One region of the Neobacillus sp. Fa239 genome, then DNA from elsewhere that is predicted to be linked to it. Evidence: riboswitches for the same ligand, from Rfam matches in the RefSeq annotation. Region 1 holds a riboswitch; each other region holds the start of a gene.
What was found. Region 1 has a riboswitch for thiamine pyrophosphate ahead of tenI (thiazole tautomerase TenI). Riboswitches for the same ligand answer to the same signal wherever they lie in the genome.

Region 1 (6,873 bases):
CAAAGCCGATAACTGAGAAGATAAAGCCCCAAAAATCAAAATTACCTTTCGCCTCATGTGGAAATTCGTGCATCATAAGGGCACCGAGTATTACTGCTACAATCCCGATTGGGACATTGATGTAAAAAATATACCGCCATGACCAATAATCTACTAAATATCCACTTAGTGCAGGGCCGAATGCGGGAGCCGCCATCATGGCAATTCCGAATATTCCCATCACTGTCCCGCGTCGTTCCGGCGGGTAGATACGGAAAATCATCGACATAGCAACTGGCTGCATCAAGGCGCCGCCAACCGCTTGAACGATTCGAAACAGGATGATGGAATCCAGATTCCATGCAAGCCCGCATAAGGCGGAACCAATGGTGAAGGTGGTTAAGGCAAACAGAAAGAGCTTTTTCGCTCCAAATTTATCCGTCAACCATCCAGAAATAGGAATTAACATACCAAGTACGAGCATGTATCCTGTCACAACCCATTGAATTTCATCCGTACTTGCGTTCAAAGCAGTTTCCATTTTGGGGATCGCTACATTGACGACACTCGTGTCCAAAATCGCCATAAACACACCAAGAATAAGGATGGTCATCTGCAGGGCAGGGTTCTTAATCCGATCGATTTCATACAAGGAGCCAGCCGATTGTTCTACATGTTTTTTTACTGTGTCTGTATCTCTTTCCGTGTCTAGAACAGACTGGTTCAAGCTTTCTTTCGATTGATCGGCAGCATGGTCCTTTTTCAAAACAGGATCAGGTATGGCTGAATCTTCAAGCATTTCTTCCTTATGACTTGATACATCTTGAGAAAGATCCGTCTGAACCTTCGTTTCGCTTATCGTCGGATTCTCCAAATCTTCTTGATTCATTTTTTTCGCTTTTTTTTGTGTCATCAACCTTAAATTGATGAATAGCAACAGCAAAATGCTTAAAATAATATAAATCATGATCAATATTGACATCGTATCACCTACCTGTGAATTCTAACGGTTACGTTCATACCAGGAACGATTTTAACACCTTTAGAATCATCTATGGATATTTTGACAGGAACGACTTGGGTAACTTTTGTATAGTTACCTGTAGTATTTGAACTTGGTAATAAAGAAAACGTTCCAGCTGTTGCTAAGCCGAGTTGTTGGACAGTTCCTTTTAACGTGTCATTTGGGAACGCATCCACATAGATATCAACATCCTGACCAACTGCGATATCATCAATTTTCGTTTCGTCAATATTCGCTGTTACCCATAATTTGTTTAAATCATATGCTTGTGCAAGGGGGGTGCCAGCCGCAACAAAGGAATCTTCAACTGCATTATTTTGGACAATCGTTCCATTCGTTGGAAGAGTCACATTCATATTCACAGGTTTTCCATTGATGTCTGTTGTTGCGATGGTTCCAACTGTAGAATTTTTCGAAAAGGTAGATCCCACATTGCCTTTCCAATCGGTTAATTTCCCGTTTGCCGGAGCGGCAATGGTAACTTGTTGTCCTGCAATTTGGGCATTATCAGTGGTTAGATAATTCACATTTTGATTATAATAGGCATAAGCTCCAAAACCTCCACCGACTAAAATAAGTAAAATAATAATGTTCAATAAAAGTAAACGTTTCGTGCTCATGAACCTTTTCCTCCTCTAATAAGTATTGATAAAAATAACTTTTTGCATACTTAAAGTTGTGAACCCTCCTCGTTTATACCATAAGTATATTTTTTAAACTCGTTGTATAGTATTTTATAGTCATTTTTAATGATTATTCAAGAAGAAAGCATCAATATTTATTTTGTGGTGGATGGTCTATACAGGAACTTGAATAATATGGAATATACTAATCTTTCATAGGAGGATGTGAAAAGATTTTGTTTGACATTTCAAACGAAAGTGTTAACATTATCCATGAAAGTTTATCATTACAATTACATATTTGAAGCAAATCCGCTAGAGGTGCCTTTTTAAAGGGCTGAGATTGAAGTGTTACTTCGGGACTCTATGAACCTGATCTGGGTAATACCAGCGTAGGGAAGTGGAAACGTGAATATTTGGAGAATACATATTTCTTATTCAAATTTTCAACCACTTTCTTATGAAAAGAAAGTGGTTTTTTGTTTTTCACTTTCAATCATCGATAAGCGGAAACGGCGAACTAGGGGGCGGATATGATAACTAGTATAAAAGATAAAGAGTTACATATTATTTCTAATGGCAAAATGCCGATTGAGCAGTTACGTGACATTGTCATCGATATTCACCCCTATATCACAGCGATTCACTTGCGGGAAAAACAAAAAACAGCACGGGAGCTTTTTCAAGCAGTCCAGCTTTTCACTAATGCGAACATACCATTATCGAAGATTATGGTGAATGATCGTGTGGATGTTGCCTTCGTTACCGGGATAAGGGGAGTTCAATTAGCCTTTCATAGTTTAGAAGCACACATGGTAAAAAAACATTTTTCCAAGCTTACGGTAGGGAGTTCTATTCACTCATACGGGGAAGCACAAAAAGCACGGGAGAACGGTGTTGATTATGTGCTTTACGGCCATGTCTTTCCTTCGCAATCAAAACCAGGAAAGGCCCCAAAAGGTCTAGAGGAATTATCAAGGATCGCGAAACTGGATATTCCGGTTATTGCCATTGGCGGCATAACACCTGAGAATGCTAGCCAGGTACTACATGCTGGTGCTAAAGGAATCGCTGTCATGTCAGGAGTTATAGAAGCGCAGGACCCATTATCGGCTGTAAGGTCTTACTATAATGAACTAAAATATGGAGATGGTTTAAGTGAGAAATTCTTATGATGTTGCCATCATTGGAGGAGGAGTTAACGGGTCCTCGATTGCCTACCAGTTATCGAAGGTAGGGAAAAAAGTGATTTTGATTGAAAAGGGATCTGTCGCTTCGCAAGCTTCCAGTGCAGCGGCAGGAATGCTTGCCGCACAGGCGGAGATTGAACAAGACGGTCCACTGTTCCAGCTGGCATTAAAAAGTCAAGCGATGTTTCCTGAGCTCTCAAGTGAATTATTTGAACATACTGGAATCGATATCGAATTTGTTCAAAAAGGGATGTTAAAGATTGCCGAAAATGAAGAACAAGCAAAAGAATTAGAAAGACAAGCTACCTTTCAAAGGAAGTGGGAGCCCCAAATAAAATGGCTGGATTCCAAGGGAATTCGAGAAATGGAGCCGGCTCTCTCCCCAAGTGTGGCGGGAGGGATGTATATCCCCAATGATGGACATGTTCAACCAGCAAAATTAACACAAGCGTTTGCATGTGCTGCTGTCCATTTTGGAGCGGAAATCCGTGAACATACAGAGGTCCTTTCTTTTATTTTTGAAAACGGTCAGGTTAAAGGGGTTAAGACAGAATGTGGCAACATACATAGTGAACAGGTTGTCATTGCCACAGGAGCTTGGGCAGCGAAATTAATCCGTGAATCCGGGATGGACATTCCGATCTACCCTGTTAAAGGAGAATGTTTTTCCGTTCGGACTGAAAAGCCAATTATTACCTCCACCATTTTTTCCGATAAACGTTGTTACTTAGTCCCAAAACGAAATGGTGAAATTTATATTGGAGCCACGATGATTGAAAATACATTTGATCACAAGGTAACCCCAGGGGGAATTGCTGCATTAATCGAGAGAGCAACTAAGATTGTACCTCAAATAAAGGATGCAGCTTGGGAGCGCGTATGGAGTGGAGTTAGACCACAAACAGGCGATGGGATTCCTTACATTGGTGCTCATCCGAGCTGGAGGGGATTGTTCGTTGCGGCAGGCCATTTTCGAAACGGAATTTTATTAAGCCCGATTACGGGTAAGCTCTTCGCTGAGCTAGTACTAGGGAGATTCGGTGATGAAACACTTCTCTCCGCTTTTCAGCTGGCAAGACATAAAGAAACGGTTCGTTAGGGGGTAAAGCATGAAAGTATTGTTAAATGGGGAAAGAGTACAGTTGCCAGAACATGTCGTATTGGTTTCGGATTTACTTAAACATTATGAAATTCACGAAAAGGTTGTTGTAGTGGAAGTAAACGGTGAAATTTTAAATAAATTAGCACACCAAAGTACTAGATTATCAGATAAAGATAAAATCGAAATCGTTCATTTTGTAGGAGGCGGATGATATGTTAAAAATTGGTTCATTATCTTTTCAATCTCGTTTGTTGCTTGGAACGGGCAAGTATCCGAGCTATGAAATCCAAAAAGAAGCAGTGGCAGTTTCCGAGGCAGAAATCCTCACCTTTGCAGTAAGACGAATGAATATTTTTGAAGCCAGCCAGCCGAATTTTTTAGAGCAGCTGGATCCCACTCAATATACATTACTTCCTAACACAGCTGGAGCAAAAACGGCAGCAGAAGCGGTTCGAATCGCAAAATTAGCGAAAGCATCGGGCCTATGCGATATGATTAAAGTGGAAGTCATCGGTTGTGATAAAACCTTGCTTCCAGATCCGATTGAAACTCTAAAGGCCACAGAAGAATTAGTGAAGGAAGGATTTATTGTCCTTCCCTATACATCAGACGATGTTGTTTTAGCGAGAAAGCTTCAAGAAGCTGGCTGTCATGCCATCATGCCAGGCGCCTCGCCAATTGGGTCTGGCCAAGGGATCATCAATCCCGTGAACCTTAGCTTTATTATCGAACAGGCCGTCGTACCTGTTATTGTGGACGCAGGTATCGGTTCACCGGCTGATGCAGCTTTGGCAATGGAATTAGGAGCCGATGGAGTGTTATTAAATACGGCTGTGTCCGCGGCAAAAGATCCGGTCAAAATGGCAAAAGCCATGAAATTGGCGATTGAGGCTGGTCGGCTTGGCTTTGAAGCAGGCCGAATAGAGAAGAAGAGATATGCGACTGCGAGCAGTCCAAAGGAAGGAATGAGTATCGGGTGAGTAATCGGTACTCAAGACAAGAACTGTTTTCACCAATTGGAAAAGCTGGGCAGGAGCGGATTTCCAGTAAACATGTCCTCATCATCGGAGCCGGGGCACTCGGCTCAGGCAGTGCCGAGGCACTTGTCCGCGCTGGAATTGGTAAACTAACGATTGTGGATCGTGATTATGTAGAATGGTCCAATTTGCAGCGGCAGCAGTTATATTCGGAGGAAGATGCGAAAAATCGAATTCCAAAAGTTATCGCGGCGAAAAACCGCTTAACAGCCATTAATTCTTCTGTTCTGATTGAGGCCATTATTGCAGATGCCTCCGTTGCTGAGCTGGAGGACTGGGCCCAAAATGTTGATCTTATCATCGATGCCACGGATAATTTTGAAACAAGAATGATCATTAATGATGTATCACAAAAGTACGGTGTCCCGTGGATCTATGGAGCCTGCGTTGGGAGTTACGGAATAACCTACACGATTATTCCTGAAAAAACGCCATGCCTTACATGTTTATTAGAATCTGTGCCGCTGGGAGGATTGACTTGTGATACAGCTGGAATTATAAGTCCAGCTGTTAATATGGTTGTTTCGTATCAAATCAGTGAAGCATTGAAAATTTTGGTCGGAGATTGGGATTCCTTGCGAAACAAACTTGTTTCATTTGATCTATGGAAAAATCAATTTAGTGCCATACAGGCAGATAAATTGAAAAACAAGGAGTGTCCTTCTTGCGGAGAAAATCGATCCTATCCTTATTTATCATTTGAAACTCAAACAAAAACAGCTGTTCTTTGCGGTAGGGACTCTGTTCAAATTCGACCTTCGATTCCAACCGTTCGTGATTTGGAAGCATTAGAGAAACTATTGGCAAAACTTGGGGGAGAGATACAGCGAAATCCTTACCTTTTATCTTATACGCTGAATCCTCATAGATTAGTTGTTTTTAAGGACGGCAGGGTTTTAGTCCACGGAACGAAGGATATTTCTGAGGCAAAGGCATTGTATCATCGTTATTTGGGGTAATTAGATGGATGGTATTATCTTTTCAAATCTGTAATCTAATAGGTCACGACGTAGGAGGAGTCTACGTGCTCAAAAGGTGGATCAACAAGAAGAAACGGTCACGTAGGAGGAGTCTACGTGCCCAAAAGTAAGTTCAAGAAGAAGAAACGGTCACGTAGGAGGGGTCTACGTGCCCAAAAGCAGGATAAAAAGAAGAAACGGTCACGTAGGAGGAGTCTACGTGCCCAAAAGCAGGATCAAGAAGAAGAAACGGTCACGTAGGAGAAGTCTACGTGACCAAAAGTAAGTTCAAGAAGAAGAAACGGTCACGTAGGAGGAGTCTACGTGCCCAAAAGCAGGATCAAGAAGAAGAAACGGTCACGTAGGAGGAGTCTACGTGCCCAAAAGCAGGATCAAGAAGAAGAAACGGTCACGTAGGAGGAGTCTACGTGCCCAAAAGCAGGATCAAGAAGAAGAAATGGTCACGTAGGAGGGGTCTACGTGACCAAAAGTAGGATCAAGAAGAAGAAACGGTCACGTAGGAGAAGTCTACGTGACCAAAAGTAAGTTCAAGAAGAAGAAACGGTCACGTAGGAGGAGTCTACGTGCCCAAAAGCAGGATCAAGAAGAAGAAACGGTCACGTAGGAGGAGTCTACGTGCCCATAAGCAGGATCAAGAAGAGGAAATGGTCGACCGGCTTCATCTATTCGGACCGTTTCAACAATTTAAATAAAATTAATGTAAAAAACAGCCTGTCACTAAAGCCAGGCTGTTCAAACGTTTAGTTCAAATATTTATAATAATCCTGTGAATGGTAGCTTCTAAATCCACATGATTCGTAGAGTCCTAGTGCACGGGCATTTTTGGCTTCTACTTCTAGAAAAACAGAATAACCTTTCTCGACCTCCATTTTGACCACTCTTGATAAAGCCTTTCTGCCAATCCCTTTTCCCTGGAGTTTAGGAAAAACAGCAAATCC
Region 2 (6,873 bases), 110 kb from region 1:
ATGAAAAATAATGTAGGGGAGGACTTATGAGGAACCATTTAGGGTATTTTTCCATTTTGATATCTTCTGTGTTGACACTCTCTGCATGTACTCCATTTCATGCTTCAAAACCGATATCTGTACATCATGAAAAACAAAAGGATACAGGGCAAATCAGTCCGGTTAACCACACTCCCGAACAAACTTCATCTCTTAAACAAATAAAAGATCTCGCCTATTCAGGAAACGTGGCTTCAAGCAAATTCGCCGCACATAAAAATTCCATTACAGATGTAGAGCGGGATTGGGGGCCGGCTTCAAGAACCGATCAAGTCCAAAACCTCTATTACGCAAATTACCCGGCCAAAGGAACGGTATTTGGCTACAATGCAAAAAAACAATTAGTGGATGTTCGCTCCTATGCTAAAAATTTAAACAAAATCACTTATCAGCAAATAAAAAAAGAACTTGGTGCTCCCACCTACATCCGGTCGAATCAATACGACCAAATCTATGGGTATAAGCTCAATATTCAATTTGAACTTCGATTTATTATCCCTAAATCTACCGGTACCGTGGACCATATATCCGTTTACAGTCCCAGCGATGCAAATATAGTGAAGGCCTTGCCGCCCTATATTTTACCGATTAAAGGGAATTCGAACACTTTATCGGCAACGGCTTGGGAAAATATGCAGGCCTGGCGCAATGAGATGGTTACGGTAATGAAACAGCATCCCAACCAAATTTTCCTAAATGGACCGAATCGTAAAATGGTAGCGCTGACGTTTGATGATGGTCCCGATCTAATTAATACACCGGTCATCATTGATACTCTTGCTAAATATCAGGTGCAAGGTAATTTCTTTTTTATCGGTGAGAAAGTTAGAAAATATCCGGAGGTTGTGAAGAACGCATATAATCAGGGGAATCTTGTTTTAAGTCACAGCTATTATCATCACGACTTAAGCAAAGAGACAGCTTCTCAAATCGAGGCTGATTTGGCCAAAACCGAAAAAGCCTTTCAGGATGTAGTTGGCGTGGAGCCAGCCTTGTTACGGCCACCATATGGTGCGGTGAATGATACCGTGATCTCCACTGGCGTTCAAAATGGCTACAAGGAGATATTATGGTCCATCGATACGCTCGATTGGTCGCAAAAAGAAAGCAGCAATATCGTAAACAATGTTTTGAAAAACATCCGATACGGCGATATCATTCTCATGCATTCTAACGAAGATAAAACAGAAACGGCAAAAGCATTGCCTCAGATTATCGAAGGCTTAAAGCAAAGAGGATTTGAAATTGTCAGTCTGCAAACCATGCTGAACGTTAAACCGTATAAATAACAAAAGAGGCTGTCACGCAGCCTCTTTAAATTTGATAAAATGATTTCGTATTTTCCAGCAAAATCTGCGCTATTTCCTCCTGAGCCATATTCTTGATTAGTGATATTCGCTCTATGGAATACTCCATCATCTTTGGATGTGTCATTTGCCCAAGAAACGGCCCTTCAAACGGCCACGGTCCATCCGTTTCAATCATCAACTTATTAATTGGGTATCTCTTCACTAAACATTGAATTTCTTCTTCATATACAACATCAGGTGTTATGGAAACATAATAGCCGTTTTCGATCATTCTTGTGATCGTTCTGTCATCGCCCTTAAACCAGTGAAAATGAGCCTTTGTGATGGAGTGCTTTTCTAAAAGATCACATACAGACGGGGCATCGTCATAAACTGCATGAAGGACAATTGGAAGCTCCCATCTTTTTGCCAATTGGATAAAAGACGCCAACAAATCAAGATAGGCACCAAAATCCCGATTTGAGACCTTCCCTTCCAGTCTACTGTAATAAGGGAGTCCTACCTCTCCAATGGCAACCATTTCAAATCGGTGTTCTTCCAGCCATTTAAACAGCTTTTGTCGTTCTGCTTCGGAGGGTAATCGCTGCTCTGGATGATATCCAAACGCTGGCTTCACCAAAGAATACTTTTTTGATAATAAAAGATTCCTTTTTGACGATTCAAGATCAAATGAAACGGAAACGAGCCCCTCTACTTGAGGAGAAGTCATCAGGATCTTTTCGATTTCTTCGTCTCTATAGTGGTCCAAATGAATATGGGCATCAATCATTTTCATTCTTTTATCTCCCCGGATCCAACCAATGCATAATGCACACGTCGTTTCCACTCCAGAAACTCATCATCCAGTAAAATCCTTTCCTTTCTTGGCCGTGGAAACGGGATCGTAAACTCTCCGGCCACTTTTGCCGGTTTTGCTGAAAGAACAATTATCCGGTCTGATAAAAATAACGCCTCTTCAATATTATGGGTGATAAAGAGAACCGTCCGTTTATGAGCCTCCCACACGGTTAAAAGCCATTTCTGCATCTCCAAACGGGTCAGTTCATCCAAAGCCGAAAAGGGTTCGTCAAGACAAATCACCGGTTGCGGGCTTAACAGAGCTCGGATAAAAGCAGCACGCTGTTTCATTCCCCCTGATAATTCATGAGGATAGGCTTTTTCGTAATCAGCCAGACCTGCGACTTCAAGCATTCCCCTTGCCTTTTCCTTTTCTTTTTTCCCCTTAAGTTCCTGGCCAAGCAAGACATTCTCCAGGATGGTTCTCCACGGAAAAAGTGATGGTGTCTGGGGCATATAGCTGATAAAGCCTCGTTTTCCATTAATGACTTTATTTTCGAGGATGATCTCTCCGTTGTCAGGGGAAAGAATTCCGCCAATTGTGTTAAAAATGGTACTTTTACCGCTTCCAGATGGCCCAATGATGGAAACAAATTCATCTTTTTCGATGGAGAAATTCATTTCCTTAAGGACTTCATTTGGACCGAAACGTTTCGAGACATCCTTCACAATGAGATGATTCACTTTCCTTCATTCTCCTTCACATGCCAGCGGACAACCCGCCGCTCAATCAGAATAATCACCAAAAAGAATAACAGGCTTAACAGCATGATCGCAAAAATGGCGACAAACACGCGGTCCGTACGAAAGGATGACGATGCAAGCGTCATGTAAACACCGATTCCTTCCTTCGCTCCCAGCCATTCTGAAATCACAGCCCCCATAATACTGTAGGTAGCCGAGATTTTTAAGCCTGAAAAAATCGACGGCAGCGCAAAAGGAAACTCCAATTTCCAAAACAGCTGCTGCTTTGAAGCCCCTGCCATCCTCATATAATGCTTTAATTCAGCCGGAGTCTGTTTAAACCCGTCCAGCGCTGCAACCGTGATTGGAAAAAAGCAGACTAAAGTGATGACAATCATTTTCGGCAATAAGCCAAAGCCAAACCAAATAACCAACAGCGGTGCCAGAACAATAATCGGTATATTTTGCGATAAAATCAGCAATGGATAAAAAGAATCTCTTAAGAACGGGATCAAGTAGAGCAGGACAGCAACCACCAAGCCAATGACAGCACCAATCACAAAACCAAGTAGGGAAATATTGATTGACGAGATCAAATTTGGATAAAAGTTGGGCCAATCGGTGAAAGCCTCCCTAAAAATCTTCGTCGGGGCCGGCAATAGCCATTCCTCAATATGTCCAAGCCTCACAACGATTTCCCAAATCACGAACAAAAGGAGGAGAACCGCGATTGGTCTCCACCCTTTAGCAATTTGTTTCTTCATTATCTATATTTCTCCGTTAATTGGTTCATCGTAATACCTTCCGGCTGATACAGGATTTTCACTTGTGAAATAACATTTTTGCTGCCGATTTCAATCATCCGTTCATTCATTTTTGCAATGACCACAAATAACTGCTGCAGTTCGCCCTCCATGGTCGTTTCTAATGGATGGACTTCATATTTTACCCCCGATTCATGAATGATGCGAATCGCTTCATCGACGTATGGAATGACATCCTCGCCATTTTTCGTTTTCGGCAATATTTGAATACTAACCAATGAATTAGCCATCATAATTCTCCTCCTATTTTGGTAAATACTCATTCGTAAATGCTTTATTGGCATCGAGCTTTTTATCTAAAAGTTTGTTGTCATACATCCAAGTGGCATAATTATTCCAAACACTTTCCTTTTGAATTCCCCATTGTTTTGCGTCGTCCTGATATTTAGGTGATAACCACTTTTGGCTGGCTTTTACAAGCTTTGGATCTAAATCCGGCGCTGCTTTGATGAGAATATCTGCTGCTTGGTCCGGATTTTTGATCGCATAATTATAGCCTTCAGAAGCTGCTTTTAAGAAAGCCTTTACCGTGTCAGGGTTTTGTGCGATCATTTTTTCACTTGTTTCTAAGACAGGTGTGTAATAATCAAGCTTCTTCGAATAATCCGTTAAGTAAACCATGTTAATTTTTTGATTTCGTAAACCTGCTTCAACCCCATCCCAGCCGTAATAAATCCAGGCAAAGTCGACGTCTCTTTTAACGGCTGTAAAGAAGTCCGTATCACCGATATTGACAATCTTTACCTTGTTTGCATCGGCATGTACTTTATTCATTAACGAAGTGATAACCGATTTTTCAATTGGTGAGCCCCAGCCGCCATAGGTTTTACCTGCGAAATCCTTCGGTGTTTTAATATTTTTAGCAACAGGTGAAGCAAATCCGGAAGTATTATGCTGAATGACAGCAGCAATCGAAACGAGCGGTACACCTTGAATACGTGCTTCAGTAATCGCCTCTTGATATCCGACACCAAAATCCGCTTTTCCGGAGGCCACGAGCTGGTCTGCGCCGGTTTTTCCCGGTTGAATAATATCCACATCCAACCCTTGATCTTTAAAATAACCCTTTGCTTTTGCCACATATAGACCGGTATGATTGGTGTTAGGTGTCCAATCAAGGACAACCGTAATCTTTTTCAATTTATTGCTATCCTTAGCTTGATTTGTTCCTTTATTATTGCTGCAGCCAGCAATTAAAAAAACGGTAAGTAAAACGAAAAACCACTTCTTCATTTTTAAATCCCCCATATGTATTTTTCAATTGAAATTGAATTAGAATCTGGTTGATTGCATTATAGAACAAAACTTTGACAACAACAAATAAGCACTCAGGCTCGAACCATGAGTGCATATCAACAAACAATTAATTGTTTAAGAATATGTTCCCTCCGCCGGTATCAACCAGATCAGGTTCTAAGGGTCATTGTCTTTTGCGGACAAACTCTCAACCGGCTATACCGGTCCCCCTACATTTCACTGTATTCATTTCAATTACCATTCCCATTATAACAAAAATGGTTCATATTACTAGCCTTATCTCATTTTTTCATTAATTTTTGGATTGTTACTAAAACCTCGTCGAGTACCTCAAAATCACCTTCTTGGATTCTTTCGACTACACAGCTTTTCAGATGGCCCTCTAGAAGGATTTTAGCCACGCTATTTAGCGCCGATTGCGTAGCCGAGATTTGCGTGATCACATCATCACAATATGTATCTTTTTCAATAAGCCCTTTAATCCCCCGGATTTGACCTTCGATGCGGTTTAATCTTGTGATCAGGTTACTTTTGGTTTTATCTGAATGGTGGCTTTTTCGGTGGCTTCCTTCCGCGTCACAGCAGGTCTCCTCGTCTAAATCCTTCATGTTCTCATGTTCAAAAGACATTCCATCGCCTCCCCTTTATCAATCGATTATAACATACCAGGGTATGGTAACGCGAATGAACTCAACACAAAGGGTCTGACTTCAGTTTCATGTCAGACCCTTTTGGTTATTTGCTTGTTATGCCAAAACTTTTTTCCATGAATGATTCAAGCAGTGGCAGGTTGAGACTGATCTCTTGTTTTGCTTCCTCCGCTAGTTTGAGGGCAGAGATTTCCTGATGAAGTCGTTCCATCTTCCTGTCTAAATGGGCTGCCATTGACGCTGTTTCTTTTAATTCGGCTGACATATGGGATGGAATTTCCTTATTGTATTTATAGAAAATTTTATGCTCAAGGCTTGCCCAAAAATCCATCGCAATGGTCCGAATTTGCACTTCCACATAGGTTAATTCCTCGTGGTCAGACATAAAAATAGGAATTTCTAAAATCATATGCAAGCTTTGATAACCATTTGGTTTTGGATTTTCGATATAATCTTTATATTCGATGACTTTAATATCCTTTTGGCTCGCAATCATTTTACTGATTTCATAAATATCTGAACGGAACGAGCAGGTGATGCGAATTCCTGCAATATCCTTAATATTTTCTTTGATCGCTTCTAATGAAAAGTCGCACCCTTTCCGATACACCTTCTTCAAAATACTCTCAGGTGCTTTAATCCGTGATTTCACATGCTCGATGGGATTATAGTCATGAATAAAATTAAACTCATCTTTTAAAATATTAATCTTTGTATTCATTTCATCTAACGCAAACTTATATGCCATCATGAACCTTGTCAGCTCAACCTTAAGCATTTTTAACTCTTTCATGTTAAGGATTTGTTCGATTTCCACAGAAAAAACTTCCTCTCTCCATTTACTCGATGCCTTTAAATTATGTTGTTGGATCGTATCTCGCTCTTATCATACCATAGGTACTAAAATTGGAACTAATGTTCATGTTTTTCCATTGACATGACTAGGGCCTTCGGTTCATACTTGAACTACTTTTTCGTCTAATAATCGGCTTATTTTTTTAATTTAGGCACCTTTCCTAAATTTTCTTCATAAAATTAATTATTACAATACTTTTGCCTAGCTTTAACTGTTACCCATCCTTTATAATATCACCATACTACTTTGGAAGGTGTGAATAATTTGGCAACCAATTCTGATTCAAAAAAAATTGATGTAAATTCAACCATCTCCTTAAAAGGAATCGTAAAAGCCATTTTTAACGATACTGTTCATGTACAAATTGGTGGAAAGATTATTACCTTACCAATTGGAGATTTTCTGCTGGAAAAATC
Region 3 (6,873 bases), 470 kb from region 1:
GCTCCACAGACAAGATTAATCGTTGTTGGCGGAGCAGGAAGCTTATTTGTAGATGAGGCAAAAACTGTGCGATTACTAGAGACTCCAGATTTCCCTGCAGCCTATTTTCCTACTGCTTCAAACATGATGAAAAACCTTAAAGAGCTACAAGACACAAAAGGAATTCAATGGACTTATATTAGCCCAGCAGCGTTCTTTAATCCAGAAGGTAAACGAACAGGTTCTTACCAAAAGGGGAAAGACCAATTAATCCTTAATTCGAAAAGTGAAAGCTATATCAGCTATGCCGATTACGCAATCGCTGTTTTAGATGAAATCGAAAATCCACAACATAAAAATGAACGTTTTTCAGTCGTTGGGGAAGCGGAATAATTTTACAGATTTGTACCCATTAATAAGATAGGCAGCCTGTTTCGACAGGCTGCCTATCATATTTACTCAACAAGATTCATCTAACTTTGGTGCTAAATCAATAATAGGTACTCTCAGCGAAACCACACTTCTTGCATTCCCTCATACCCGAGGTTTCCAAGAATATATGTTTACAATGATACTGGATGTATTGGATGATCTCTTGCAAATGATGGATCTTTTGCTGGAGAATTTCTACTTCTTCCTTTAAATTCTTTATCTCGTTGTGGCTGAAATTATCGATAAATGTTTGATCCATCGTGGACAAATTCCTCTGCTTTTTTCTTCATGCCCTCCTCGATGTCTAATTCATCACTCAATGTTTCTCCATTCGCCATCCCCCGAATGTCATGAGAAATTCTCATCGAACAAAATTTCGGACCACACATGGAGCAAAAATGAGCTGTTTTTGCCCCTTCTGCTGGAAGGGTTTCATCATGGTATTCCCTTGCCCGTTCCGGATCCAATGATAGATTAAATTGGTCTTCCCATCTGAATTCGAAGCGTGCTTTTGATAACGCATTATCTCTAATTTGAGCACCTGGGTGACCTTTAGCCAAATCAGCAGCATGGGCGGCAATTTTATAGGCAATTACACCATCACGGACATCGTCTTTATTTGGTAAGCCTAGGTGTTCTTTTGGTGTTACGTAGCAAAGCATAGCTGTTCCAAACCACCCGATCATTGCAGCGCCAATAGCAGATGTAATATGGTCATATCCTGGAGCAATATCTGTAGTTAAAGGTCCTAAAGTATAAAAAGGAGCTTCTTTACAAATTTCCATTTGCTTATCCACGTTTTCTTTAATCATGTGCATCGGTACATGACCTGGACCTTCTATCATCACTTGAACATCATGCTCCCAGGCAATTTTTGTTAATTCGCCTAGGGTTTCGAGCTCAGCAAATTGTGCTTCATCATTGGCATCGGCAATGCTGCCTGGACGTAATCCATCGCCAAGCGAAACGGAAATATCATATTGTTTCAGAATTTCACAAATTTCTTCAAAATGAGTATAGAGGAAATTTTCTTGATGATGAGCTAAACACCACTGAGCCATAATAGAACCGCCACGGGATACAATCCCTGTTGTCCTTTTAGCTGTTAAAGGGATATACCGTAATAACACACCAGCGTGAATAGTAAAGTAATCGACGCCTTGTTCCGCTTGTTCAATTAATGTATCACGATAAACTTCCCATGTTAGATTCTCGGCAATTCCGTTCACTTTTTCAAGAGCTTGATAAATTGGTACTGTTCCAACTGGAACAGGGGAGTTTCTAACAATCCATTCCCTAGTCGTATGAATATTTTTCCCTGTTGATAGATCCATAATGTTATCGGCACCCCATCGAGTCGCCCATGTCATTTTTTCAACTTCTTGTTCAATGGAAGATGTGACAGCAGAATTACCAATGTTCGCATTGATTTTCACATGAAAATTACGTCCGATAATCATGGGTTCGCTCTCAGGATGATTAATATTGGACGGTATAATCGCTCTTCCACGAGCAACTTCGTCACGAACAAAGGCTGGATCTACATTTTCACGAATTGCTATGAACTCCATTTCAGGAGTAATGATCCCTTTTTTAGCGTAATGCATTTGTGTGACATTTTGCCCTTCTTTTGCACGAAGAGTCGTTTTGTCACTAGAAGGAAACCATTCAAGATTGGCACGCTCATCACCTTCAAGGTATCCATTATCTATAGGTTTTATTTCTCTTCCTTCATACACCTCAACATCATTACGTTCGAGAATCCATTTCTTGCGTAAAGCAGGAAGCCCTTTTCTAACATCTATATTGTAATTCGAGTCTGTGTATGGTCCACTCGTATCGTAAACACGAATAGGGGCATTTTCTTCCTCCCCAAAGGAAGTAACTGTTCTGCTTAACTCAATTTCTCTCATTGGGACTTTAATATCTGGTCTTGAGCCCTCGACATAGACTTTTTTACTTCCGGTAAATTGCGATTTCAACTCAATGTTTACATGTGCTTGTTTTTGCATGTAACTTCCTCCTAAAAATAGATTAATTTTGCGATCTAGAAGTTACAGCATAGTTCATTACCAGTAACCTTTAGGGTCAATCAAGTAATAAAAGACAATAAAAAAAGGTTCTGTTTGCACAGAACCTGATTAATCGTCAAAAAGTAGTGGCGCGTACCCAATAAAACGATGACGCCTCGAAACTACTTCCCTACGCTGGTATAATCCAGATCAGGTTCAAAGGGTCAAAGAATTTTACGCATTCTTTTCTCAGTCCGAGCCATCGGACCCCCCCAGTAGAGCTTGTGGAACTATTTATGAAACTTTAAGGTTGATAATAACATAGTGTCCAATATTTTGAAAGAGATAAATTTAAAATAGGTTTTTAATCCTAAGAAATTTCCTTAAAAATGGAAACAGTTCACACACAAAACATAGGAAGAAACATCCAGTTATTGACAGTATGTATGTAATTGAAGAGCAAAGTTGCCAAATCGGCAGCTTTTATTTTTGTACTAGTGTTCAGATTTATGGGGCGGATAGGTATGTCGTTAAATACCACAATACTAAGATGATATAAATAACGAAGGGCAATCAAAAATTTTCTAAATTTAATAAATTTATATTATCCATTTTCTATCTTTAAAGGTAATTCTCTTGAGTAAAATGTTTACGTTACGCACTAAAGAAAACGATGGGGGTATTCAACAATGTTGTACAAAGTAGCTTTGGCGGTACATATTTTAGGAGCGATAGCCATGTTTGTTTCAGTAGGCTATACTGTGGAAAACCAGGATTAATATGCTTCGTTGCAATGAGACAAAACAGTTACAAGCTTTAGCAAAAAAGGGAGTAAAGTTGGATGAATTTCTACCCATTACAGTGTTGTTTGTTTTAATACCAGGATTGTACTTGGTAATCACTACTTGGGGATGGAAGGTAGCATGGATAAATGTAACATTGGGAGTGCTAGTTCTGATGTGTGTCGCTGGTCCGCTAATTAACTTGAAAAGGTTAAAAAGAATTTCAGCAGCAGCAAACGAAGAGAGTTCAATGGTTCCTTCAGCACAATTGAAAGCAATTGTTAAAGATACAGTGAGTACATAACATTAAATGCTGTACTAGATTATCTCCTTGCATTCCCTATCGCAAAATTTTCCGCTAAAGTTGGAGTATTCGAGTTCAAGAAAATGCGACCAAAACATTTTTACATATTGTCAGTTGTAACAGCAATCGTTATTTATATTTATCAATTATTAGTGGAACGAACTATTGTAAAAGAGGTAAAGAAATATTAATGTTGTTTGTACCCCTCAAAAAGTTAGAAGTTAAGTGGTTATTTCATTTATAGAACGCTTTTCTTGTTAAACTTTCTGGTGCTTGAGTGAAAGATCGATTTACGACAATGATCGCTGCGGTGGTCATTGTGGGATGGAAAGCATTTGAAGGTGGATAAATCTCGATGGGATGGCAGTGATGTCTTTTATTTAGAAGATAATCCTAGTCATTGTTACTGAGTAGGGAAAAAGAGATACTCGATAATGGAAAGTTCACTAATTACGATTGTAAGCCAATTTTGAGAATTTGGTTTTACCACTGTATAAAAACCGTATAAAAACGCCGTAGAATGTTTGAGTTTTCTTCAACGTGCGATTGTTCAATAGGAGCAATCGCTTTTCTTGTTCCACTAACGGTTGCAGTTTTGTGGAAGAAAACAAAACGTTTAAATGCGTGTTTGAAGAATAAGGCGAACTAAAAAAGCAAGGACTAATTCCCAAGCTTTTGGTTTATCTTATTAATTTTACGAATGATTGAAATAGCAAATATAAAAAGAGAGCCAGTGAAAATAGTTGTAAGCAATCCAGCTCCAATACCCATCTTTATAATTGTATCGAGCTTCTTTCTGGTAGATGAAAACATTTATATTACCCCTTTTTATGTTGGTATTAAAGATTTTTACCAATTAAGGATTAATTATGTAAGCGAGATATTATCTCAAGCATTTTACCACTTTAGTACTAAAAACGGATTAATTTCAAACTTCTATCTGAATGTGGAGCAAATGAAAAGGGGCTTGTTAAACTACCATGGAAGAACGATTTAAAATTCCATCCTTTGTGGTGAAGCTGTGCTTCATGGATGGCTAACGGGCAGGTTTGTTCAAGAAGAAGAGATAAACCTTATTAGCCAAACTGGAATAGATATCCTTTTCTAGGGAATCATAAATAGAATGAAATTGAAAGGGTGTTACGATGGAGCAACAAGTAAATCTAACCTCTTCAGAAATAGGCACATTATGGTTTTCCTATATGGAAACCACCATGCAAATTGGTTTATTCAGGCACATATCCGCACATATAGAGGATGCAACAATCAGCCAATTGGTTAAAGAAGAGCTCCTATTTATGGAAGAATTCGTTCAGCAGATTTCCTCGATCATGAAAATGGAAAGAATGAAAGAACCAGTCGGTTTCACGGAAAATGATGTGAATGTACAGGCACCGAAACTCCTGACCGACGGGCTTGTCCTATATTATCTGCAAATAGCATCGAAAGCTGCCATGACTAAAGATGTATCTTTGTTGGCACTATCTTCTCGGAAGGATGTAAAGAACCTGCATATTGGACACCTGGATCAAGCAAAACAATCGTACATAAAGGTGGAAGATTTATTAATGGAGCGAGGGGAGTATATCCGACCGCCCATTATTCCCGTCCCTGAACGTAATGAATTCGTGACGACCAACCACTATTTAGGGGGAATGCCGATTTTCGGCGAAAAACGCCCGTTGAATGTCATGGAGGTATCCCATCTGTTTTTCAATATCAAGGTGAATACAATTGGGATGATGATTTGCACCGCTTTTACCCAAGTGGCGAACGATAAAGAAGTGAAAAAACATTTTGAAGAGGGAAGCCAATTATCTAAGGAAATCATAGAGGACTTGACCAATTCCCTTTTGGAATCAGATGTTGTGGTGCCGGAAGCTTGGGATGTATTCGTAACGGATTCGACGGAAGCGCCCTATTCTGATAAGCTGATGCTTACCTTTATCGATCAGCTTGCCGCCTTTGGTTTCGGGCTGTACGCCCTATCCGCAACAGCAAGCCTCCGGACCGATATACAAGTGAAATATGCGAACATTACGAAAAAAGTGGGGAATTATATGAAGGACGGAGCAGAATTAATGATTAAAAATAGATGGCTCGAACAGCCTCCAACCTATCCAGACCGAAAAAAATTAGCAGATAAATGACCTCTTGTGGAAAAACTCAGGAATCTGCGAAGTAGAACTTTCATGTTCCATAGATGGTCCTAAACATCCCATCTTAATAGATGAATAACCACAAAATTAAATATTTGGATGGGTGCTGACGATGCTTTTAGGGGGTATCGCCTTTTCCATATTAATATGGAGAGAGATTGTGAAAAATTACATTTAAAGTAACCGGTGCAAGAGTTCAAGAATGGGTTGCTGCGGCAGCCCTTTTCCTTGTTCCACTAAAGTAAGTAGGTTAGTTTAATTAGAAAATTATAATATGATTAGATTGGAATTATTCACTATTAATAGGAAAAAATAAGTAAGATAAATAAAATGTTCTTATTATATAGGGTGAAATTAGATAATGGTGTTATTGGTTATTTCTGTTTTAGCTGTTAATTCAGTTGTTTATATGATGGCTAAACAACTTACTAAAAATCAAATAGTTCACATTTGGGCATTTACATTGTTAGGAACAATTTGAACGTGGATTGTATGGGTAAAAATTGTTGATAAAAAGCGAACTCTTTTGATTTTAATCTACGGTTAAATTTTTGGGATTTTTTCACTTATATTCGATATGATTGGAACTAATCATGGGGCATGGGCTTATCCAATTCGCCTGTATTGGGCATTTATCCCGCCTTTAGTACCATTTGATTTAAGTTATTTACCAGTAATTTTTATGCTGGTCTATCAAAAATACGGGCATAAATGGTTCAACTTCGTATTAGCCAATATTCTTATTTCCGCTTTAATATCTTTCGTAGTAGAACCGCTATTTCATTGGATGGGAATTTATGTTTTATACAAGTGGAAATATTTTTATTCTTTTCCGATTTACATTTTGTTGGCATGTTTTGTTAAAGTTTTAATTGAATTAATAAATAAAAAGCTATATTAATGTGAATAGGGGTAATACTTCATCATGGGTAATACAATATTCTAATTCACCGAATTATTAGTTTGTGAAGGACTGTACTTAAAGTAACGGGGGCGTTAGTTGAACTACCAGAACACATATTTTAATTATACAAAAGAGAATATTCTCCGGTATGTGATACAATTATAAAGAATAAAATTACGTACTAATATGGAGGAGCCTGTCACCATGGGATTATTATGCCTATTTGGTAACAAGCTCCTTTTGTGTTTTCGAGACAAATGAATAATTTTTTACTCATGTTTAATTGAATTTTTATTTACTA

Region 2: it holds a riboswitch for thiamine pyrophosphate, as region 1 does, so the genes downstream of both, ACZ5XR_RS10005 (ABC transporter substrate-binding protein) here and tenI (thiazole tautomerase TenI) in region 1, are expected to answer to the same signal.
Region 3: it holds a riboswitch for thiamine pyrophosphate, as region 1 does, so the genes downstream of both, thiC (phosphomethylpyrimidine synthase ThiC) here and tenI (thiazole tautomerase TenI) in region 1, are expected to answer to the same signal.

Annotation. Positions count from the first base shown of each region.
Region 1 is NZ_AP041611.1:2,211,511-2,218,383, forward strand. Features, by position in the region: gene ACZ5XR_RS10535 (DHA2 family efflux MFS transporter permease subunit) at 1-961, opposite strand, end outside; gene ACZ5XR_RS10540 (HlyD family secretion protein) at 970-1,623, opposite strand; TPP riboswitch at 1,934-2,042, shown strand; gene tenI (thiazole tautomerase TenI) at 2,160-2,801, shown strand; gene thiO (glycine oxidase ThiO) at 2,785-3,915, shown strand; gene thiS (sulfur carrier protein ThiS) at 3,926-4,129, shown strand; gene ACZ5XR_RS10560 (thiazole synthase) at 4,131-4,898, shown strand; gene ACZ5XR_RS10565 (thiazole biosynthesis adenylyltransferase ThiF) at 4,895-5,914, shown strand; gene ACZ5XR_RS10570 (hypothetical protein) at 6,032-6,175, shown strand; gene ACZ5XR_RS10575 (hypothetical protein) at 6,499-6,627, shown strand; gene ACZ5XR_RS10580 (GNAT family N-acetyltransferase) at 6,676-6,873, opposite strand, start outside.
Region 2 is NZ_AP041611.1:2,098,630-2,105,502, reverse strand. Features, by position in the region: gene ACZ5XR_RS10030 (DUF4309 domain-containing protein) at 27-1,328, shown strand; gene ACZ5XR_RS10025 (TatD family hydrolase) at 1,354-2,124, opposite strand; gene ACZ5XR_RS10020 (ABC transporter ATP-binding protein) at 2,121-2,870, opposite strand; gene ACZ5XR_RS10015 (ABC transporter permease) at 2,867-3,634, opposite strand; gene ACZ5XR_RS10010 (thiamine-binding protein) at 3,634-3,924, opposite strand; gene ACZ5XR_RS10005 (ABC transporter substrate-binding protein) at 3,938-4,927, opposite strand; TPP riboswitch at 5,061-5,172, opposite strand; gene ACZ5XR_RS10000 (metal-sensitive transcriptional regulator) at 5,233-5,580, opposite strand; gene ACZ5XR_RS09995 (GTP pyrophosphokinase) at 5,687-6,394, opposite strand; gene ACZ5XR_RS09990 (hypothetical protein) at 6,722-6,873, shown strand, end outside.
Region 3 is NZ_AP041611.1:2,681,788-2,688,660, forward strand. Features, by position in the region: gene ACZ5XR_RS12880 (NAD(P)-dependent oxidoreductase) at 1-372, shown strand, start outside; gene thiC (phosphomethylpyrimidine synthase ThiC) at 648-2,423, opposite strand; TPP riboswitch at 2,594-2,707, opposite strand; gene ACZ5XR_RS12890 (hypothetical protein) at 3,261-3,509, shown strand; gene ACZ5XR_RS12895 (hypothetical protein) at 4,170-4,322, opposite strand; gene ACZ5XR_RS12900 (DUF3231 family protein) at 4,655-5,659, shown strand; gene ACZ5XR_RS12905 (CBO0543 family protein) at 6,225-6,569, shown strand.